Regions from separate parts of the Nesterenkonia rhizosphaerae genome, predicted to be linked through region 2. Evidence: riboswitches for the same ligand, from Rfam matches in the RefSeq annotation. Region 2 holds a riboswitch; the other holds the start of a gene.
What was found. Region 2 has a riboswitch for S-adenosylmethionine ahead of ABEA23_RS07680 (ABC transporter ATP-binding protein). Riboswitches for the same ligand answer to the same signal wherever they lie in the genome.
Positions count from the first base shown of each region.

Region 1 (3,750 bases), 220 kb from region 2:
TCAGCACCGTCACACCGTGGGTCATTCGTGGATCAGCCCGCTGCCTTCTGGTCCAGGGTGTCCAGTGCCTGCTGGAGGTCGGCCAGGATGTCATCGATGTGCTCCAGGCCCACCGACAACCTCACCAGGCCAGGCTTGATGCCTGCAGCACGCTGTTCTGCCTCACCCAGCTGCCGATGCGTGGTGGTGGCTGGATGGATGGCCAGCGAACGCACGTCACCGACGTTGGCGACCAGTGAATGCAGTACCAGCGCATCGACCACCTGCTGTCCCGCTCGAGCCTGGGCGCTGTGATCTCCTGCTGCATCGATCTCGAACGCCAGCACTGCGCCCACGCCCTTGGGCAGGTACTTCTGCGCCCGCTCGTAGCAGGGACTGGAGGGCAGGCCTGAGTAGTACACCCGGCGCACAGCAGGGTGCTGCTGAAGAAACTCCGCCACAGCTTGGGCGTTCTGGACATGACGCTCAACGCGCAGGCTCAGTGTCTCCAAGCCCAGGTTGATCTCGAAAGCGTTATGGGGTGAGAGCGAGGGGCCGAGGTCGCGCAGCAGCTGCACCCGGGCCTTCAGGATGTAGGAGAGGTTGACTCCGAAGATGCCCTCCGGTCCTAAGTCTCGGCCGAAGACAAGTCCGTGGTAGCTCTCATCCGGCTGGTTGAAGCCCGGGAAGCGCTCGGGGTAGCGGCTGTAGTCAAAGTTTCCGGAGTCCACTATCACCCCGGCGATGGCCGTGCCGTGCCCGCCGAGGAACTTCGTGGCTGAGTGCACCACCACGTCGGCGCCGTATTCGATAGGACGCAGCAGATACGGGGTGGGCAGGGTGTTATCCACTATCAGCGGTGCCCCGAATTCATGCGCCAGACCAGCTACACCTTCTAGATCGAGCACATCTCCGCGCGGGTTGGCCACGGTTTCGGCGAAGAACGCGACAGTATTGCCTTTGATCTCAGCTCGCCAGGACTCCAAGTCATCGGGGTCCTCCACAAAACTGACTTCCACGCCGAACTTGGGCAGCGTGTGCTTGAAGAGATTCTGCGTGCCGCCGTAGAGAGTCGGTGAGGCGACGATATGACTGCCGGCTTCAGCGATATTCAGCAGCGCCAGTGATGTGGCGGCCTGCCCCGAACCGACTGCCAGAGCGCCGACGCCGCCTTCTAAGGCTGCGATTTTGTTCTCAACCGCTTCCACCGTCGGATTGCCGATCCGGGTGTAGATGGGGGCGATCTCCTCCAGCCCGAAGCGCTTGGCGGCAGCGTCAGTGCTGGGGAAGACGAAGCTGGTGGTCTGCTGAATCGGCAGGGCACGGGCACCGCTGGCGGGATCCGGGGCGACACCGGCATGGATCTGCCGGGTCTCGAATTTGGCGGTTTCCGGGGAAAAAGTGGGGGTGTTCTCAGACATAGAGATGTCTCCTCATGACTCGCGCTTGCCTCAGCGCGGTTCTGCGCTGCGACCTGGTCGTCACCCGGGGCACCCCACCGCGAAGGAGGGTTGCCGGCCAGCAAACCGGGGTTTTGCGCTGGCACTCTTGACCGTGGCTATAAGTGAAGCCCACTTGTGGCACGGGCCGCAAGTCAGGATGAAACGTTTCGCTATATGGACTCACTTGGGCCGCGTTTTTGCGATGCAGGGCTAAACACCCATGGCTGCTTCGGCAGTCGAGAGGGATCAAAAGTCTCCACAGACTGTTCCAAAGGACCACGCGGCAGCCCCAGCGAGGCCAGGAGCTCATCGCGGACTTGTTCCGGGCTTTGTCCCAACTCACTCAGCTGCCCCAGAGTCACCGCGCCGTCACGCTTGGCCAGCCGCTGACCTTGCCGGTTGAGCACCAGCGGAACATGGGCATATTGCACCGACTCAGCGGTCTGCTGCCCGTAGAGCAGGCCGCGCAGATACACCTGCCGCGGGGTGGAGCTGGCCAGGTCATCTCCGCGCACCACTTGGTCCACACCGGTTAAGTGATCGTCCACCACGACGGCGAGGTTATATGCGGCAGTGCCGTCATTGCGCACCAGCACCAGATCATCCACGAGTCCGGTGACCTCGCCAAGCAGCAGGTCAGCCACCCGGTACTCGCCGGCTTCAGCCTTCAGCCGCAGCGCCGGAGGCCGCTGCTGGCGGCGCTGGCGACGTTCTGCATCGCCGAGATCTCGGCAGGTGCCGGGATAAGCCCCGGGCGGTGCGTGCGGCGCCCGGGGCGCGTCCTGGATTTCGCGGCGGGTACAGAAGCACTCGTAGACCAGACCGGCCTCGCGCAGCTGGGCCACGGCGGCCTCGTAATGGTGCTGCCGCTGGGACTGCCACAGTGGCTCGCCGCTGAAGGTGATGCCTATTGCCCTCAGGTCCTTGAACTGACGCTCGGCGGAGCCGGGGATGGTCCGGCCGGCGTCCAGATCTTCAAAGCGCAGCAGCAGCGGACGGCCGGTTGAAGCGGCAAAGAGCCAGGACAACAGGGCGGTGCGCAGGTTCCCCAGGTGCAGGTCCCCTGAGGGGCTGGGGGCGTAGCGACCGGCGGACATGATGCCATCCTATAGAGCCGCCTAAATGTGCTTGACATCACATTTTCAGGGTGCTTGAGTTGACTTACTGACCAATCGGTCTGGAATTGATGCAAGGAGCCCCGGATGCCTGCACCCAGCACTGCCACCCCAGCCACCGCTGAGGAGACTGCTGAGCACACTGCCCAGAAAGCCGGCAATGGTGTGCCCATGCCCGCAGACGGCCCCCGGCATAGGATGCTTGAGACTGACTCCTGCACCCGCTGGCTCGGTGGAGAGGTTCTGCTGGCCGAGCCCGGGCACGCCAAGCTGCGTATGCGCGTGCGGGAAGAGATGACCAATGGGTTCAAAATCGCCCACGGCGGCATGATCTTCACCTTGGCTGATACCTGTTTCGCCATGGCCTGCAACCATCCCGACGGCGATGACGGCACGATCACCGTGGCCTCCGGGGTGGATATCAACTTCCTGCGACCAGCGAAGCTCGATGATGAGCTAGTGGCCGAGGCAGTGGAGGTCTCCCGCAGCGGCCGCAGCGGAATCTATGACGTCACCGTCACTCACGGCACCGAGACCATCGCGGTCTTCCGCGGACGCTCCCGCACAATCCCCTTCCCTGCCACCGAGTCCGCCGAGACTCCTTCCGCGAGGTGAGACATATGACCATCACAGCTTCAGATCCACTGCCCTCCGCACAGCGCACCGCAGGCGAAACACCGGCAGGCCCCGGTTCCCGTCCCGTCTCGCCAGTGGCGAAGCAGACCAACGCGGTGCAGGCCGCCTATGCGGCCACTGCTGCACCGGTCACCCCGGGTGCTGAGCCCGATGCAGAAGAGCTGCTGCCGCGAACAGACATTGAGTCGCTCCAGCTTCAGCGCCTGCAGGCCACCATCAGTCACGCCTACGAGAACATCGCCGCCTACCGCGAGCTCTACGACGCCGCAGGCGTAGGTCCCGATGACCTGCAGACCCTGGAGGACCTTTCGAAGTTCCCGTTCACCGACAAGGAGTTCCTGCGCCGGGCCTACCCCTTCCAGTCCTTTGCCGTGCCAATGGAGCAGGTGCGCCGGATTCACGCCTCCTCCGGAACCACCGGCAAACCAACGGTGGTGGGCTACACCGAGGGCGATATCGACCGCTGGGCAACGCTGCTGGCACGCTGCCTGCGCTTCTCAGGCGTCCGGCCCGGCGATATCGTCCACAATGCCTACGGCTATGGGCTGTTCACCGGCGGGCTCGGGGCCCACTACGGC
Region 1 is NZ_BAABLW010000007.1:645,546-649,295, reverse strand. Features, by position in the region: gene metX (homoserine O-acetyltransferase MetX) at 1-25, opposite strand, end outside; gene ABEA23_RS08655 (O-acetylhomoserine aminocarboxypropyltransferase/cysteine synthase family protein) at 33-1,400, opposite strand; SAM riboswitch class IV at 1,417-1,533, opposite strand; gene gluQRS (tRNA glutamyl-Q(34) synthetase GluQRS) at 1,592-2,521, opposite strand; gene paaI (hydroxyphenylacetyl-CoA thioesterase PaaI) at 2,708-3,151, shown strand; gene ABEA23_RS08640 (phenylacetate--CoA ligase family protein) at 3,157-3,750, shown strand, end outside.
Region 1: another riboswitch for S-adenosylmethionine. It lies ahead of ABEA23_RS08655 (O-acetylhomoserine aminocarboxypropyltransferase/cysteine synthase family protein); the one in region 2 lies ahead of ABEA23_RS07680 (ABC transporter ATP-binding protein).

Region 2 (3,750 bases):
CATTCCGGTAGACCAACTCCGCACCGTCGAACTCAGCACCTGCCATGATCGGGTCCAGTCCGCTCCAGGCATCCACCTGGCCGCTGATCAGCGCCTGGCGGCCATCTGCGTGCTGCAGTGCCTGGACCTCGACATCGTCAAGAGACAGACCGGCCTCATCCAGGGATCGGGCGAGGAAGAAGAACGGGTCGGTGGCCAGAGTTGCTGCCACAGTCTTGCCTTCCAGATCCGCAGGGCTCTCAATACCTGAATCAGGCATCGTCACCAGTGCGGTCCATTCCGGCTGAGACTCAATGAGGATGGTCTGGGTGTCAGTGCCCACGGAGCGGTTCAGCAGCGCCGCAGACCCGGCAGTGGAGCCGATGTGAATATTGCCGGCGCGCAGGTTTTCGTTGGCTCGGTTGGAGCCGTGGGACTGAACCCATTGGACGTCGACGTCGTGCTCGGCAAGTTCCTCTTCCAGCCAACCGTGTTCCAGAATCACCAGAGACAGCGGGTTGTAGGTGGCGAAGTCGATATTCAGAGTCTCAAGCTCGTCATTGCTGCCTCCGCAGGCGGTAGCCGAGAGCATGGCTGTCGCCGCTGCGACGCCGATCAGAGACTTGAGCTTCAAAGATGCAGTGGGCATAACGGGGCCTTTCAGGCAATAAAGAACGGCAAAACACAAAGGTCTTTAGGGCAGGGATCGGCGAGCGGCCAGGGCCGGGGAGCTCAGTGCGAGTCCACGCCGAGGCCCGCGTAGAGTTCTCCACGCAGTCGGGCCAGTTCCGCTGATGCTCTCTCCCGGGGGCGCTGCCCGGGAACGGTGAGCAGCTGTTTGATGGTGGCCCCTTCTGGAGCGCCTGACTCTTCACCCGCTGCAGACGTTGGTGCGCCTAGCAGCAGGATTCGGTCAGCCAATTGCAGGGCCTCATCCACATCATGAGTCACCAGCAGCACGGTGGTGCCGGTCTGGGCGTGCACATCCAGCAGCAGGTCCTGCATTTTCAAACGAGTCAGGGCGTCCAGCGCACCAAAAGGCTCATCCAGCAGCAGGACGCCGGGTCGGCGGGCGAGCGCCCGGGCCAGTGACGCCCGCTGAGCCATGCCGCCAGAGACTTCGCGGGGTCGCAGATGAGCGCGTTCAGCCAGGCCGACGAGCTCCAGAAGCTCGTCCACCCGCTGGTTGCCCTCAGGTTTGGGCAACCCCCGCGGGAGCCCCATGTGAATGTTCTTGCGCAGTGATCGCCAGGGCAGCAACCGGGGCTCCTGGAATCCGACGGCGGTGCGCGGGTCGTATTTGGCCACCGGCTCACCGTTGATCAGAATCTCACCCTGATAGCCGTGGTCGAGTCCTGCCACGGCACGCAGCAGCGTGGACTTACCACAACCCGAGGCGCCTAATATCGCCACCACTTCCCCAGGGCTGACCTCCAGGCTGACATCACGCAGCACTGTGCGCTGCCCAAACTGCCGGCCCACATCACGGAAGCTCACGTTCAGCGAGTCCTGTCCACTGCTCTCAGCTGCTGTCTCAGAGGTGGGGACCGGAGTCTGGACGCGTTCAAGGGTGGGTACAGATGACATGAAGAAACTCACTCCCATCGGTTCTGGCGTTAGCACCGTGACTGCTGATGACTCAGCCAGCCGGGTTGCTGCGACGTCGTTGGGCCAGATCCCTCAGTCGCTCTGGATGGTTTGCTGCAAAGCTGTTACAGCGTAAATGTTCACAGCTTGTCTACGCCACACTCAGTGACCAACGCCAGTCACAAAATGCAATGTCTCGGAATGTGACACGGTTTTTGCTCAGCTCAGGAAGCGCGGCGTACGGTTAAAGCGTCCATCTCGAGCGGCCGAGAGATCTGGCTCTTTGACGCCGCAGCAACCCGGAGCTGTTTTTATCAGCACTGCCGGGTGCTACCGCCAGGACCGATGGGAGCGTGTATTCCTTATGACCTTGTCAGCGGCAACTCTGGCCCACCCCAATGCAGGGCACAAGCCCAGCAGCGACGACTCCACCGCACACAATCCGTCCAGTTCCGGAGTCCAGTCCCTGGATTCTCTGCAACTGCGCCGCGCCTTCGCGCAATTTCCCCAGGGCGTAGTGGTGGTGGCTGCACACATCAACGGAGCCCCGGAAGGCCTGGTGGCCTCCACCTTCACCGTGGGAGTCTCCCTAGAACCGGCGCTGGTGACATTCGCCGTCCAACACAGTTCCAATACCTGGCCCCGACTCCGGGAAGGTGCCTCCCACCTGGGAGTGTCAGTTATCGGCGCCGACCATCATGGGCTGTGCCGGCAGATTGCCTCCAAGGACCGCGCCGGGCGTTTCACCGGAGTGGACTACACCACCGACGACGGCGCGCTGCTCCTCGATGGTGCACCGCTGTGGCTTAAGACTCGGGTCTATAACGAGTTCACCGCCGGCGACCACGACATTGTGGTCCTAGAAGTTCTGGACCTCGGACTCGACGAACAGGCCCCGGGCCTGGTTTTTCATCGCAGCGAATTCAAGCCGCTTTCCGAAGCAGCCTGAGCTGCCTGATCCGTCCGCAACTTAAGTCCCCCAAGCGTAAGCAGAACTGTGCCCACTACCACTCCCCGCACCAACCAGTCCCCCTACACTGCCCAGGTCCACACCTGGGACACGCCCAGCGAAGCCAGCGGTGATGAACGACAGCGCCTGGACTTCTGGGATCAAGCCGCTTCCCTTCTCGAGTGGGACCGCCCCTGGCAGACCACCCACCACTGGACACCACCGAACCCGCAGACCCGCCGCGGACCGGTGATCCGCTGGTTTGAAGAAGGCAAGCTCAATGCCGCCGTCAACTGTGTGGACCGCCACGTGGCCGCCGGACGCGGGAGCAAAATCGCACTGCACTTTGAGGGTGAACCCGGTGATCGCGCCGATATCAGCTACGCAGAGCTGAAGGACCTGGTCAGCCAGGCAGCCAACGCCCTGCAGCGGCTGGGCATTGGCCACGGCGACCGTGTGCTCATCTACCTCCCGGTGCTGGTGGAGACCATCGTGATCACCCTGGCCTGCGCCCGCATCGGAGCCGTGCACCAGTTGGTCTTCGGCGGCTTCTCGGCTGAAGCGCTGCGCTTCCGCGTCTCGGACACCGGCGCGAAACTGCTGGTCACCTCTGATGGGCAGTACCGCCGGGGTGCAGCAGTGCCGGTGAAGGAGAATGCCGACGCCGCCGTCACCGGCCTCACTGTCGATGAAGGCGGCAGCGTGGAGCATGTCCTGGTGCTGCGCCGTACCGGCAGCGACATCTCCTGGACCACTGATGACCTCAACGGCGACGGCCTGGGTCGAGATGTGTGGTGGCACGACGTCGTCGACACCGCATCGACAGACCATGAGCCGCAGTTCTTCGATGCGGAGAATCCGCTGTTCATCATGTATACCTCCGGCACCACGGGCAAGCCCAAGGGCCTGGTGCATAGCACTGGCGGGTATCTCACCGGTGCGCTCTACAGCTATCTGCGGCTCTTCGCCCACCCTGATCCGGACCAGCGCGATCATGATGTCCATTGGTGCACTGCCGACTTAGCCTGGGTCACCGCCCATACCTACGAGATGTATGGCCCGTTGGCCGCCGGGGCCACCCAAGTGATCTACGAAGGGGTGCCCAATGTGCCCCATCCTGGCCGGCATTTTGAGATCATCCAGCGCCACCGGGTGACCAGCTACTACACCGCCCCGACCCTGGTGCGCTCCCTGATGGGCTGGTTCCCCTCAGGGATCCCCTCCGAGTACGACCT
Region 2 is NZ_BAABLW010000007.1:421,767-425,516, reverse strand. Features, by position in the region: gene ABEA23_RS07685 (aliphatic sulfonate ABC transporter substrate-binding protein) at 1-628, opposite strand, end outside; gene ABEA23_RS07680 (ABC transporter ATP-binding protein) at 712-1,566, opposite strand; SAM riboswitch class I at 1,578-1,679, opposite strand; SAM riboswitch class I at 1,817-1,918, shown strand; gene ABEA23_RS07675 (flavin reductase family protein) at 1,931-2,515, shown strand; gene ABEA23_RS07670 (acetate--CoA ligase) at 2,564-3,750, shown strand, end outside.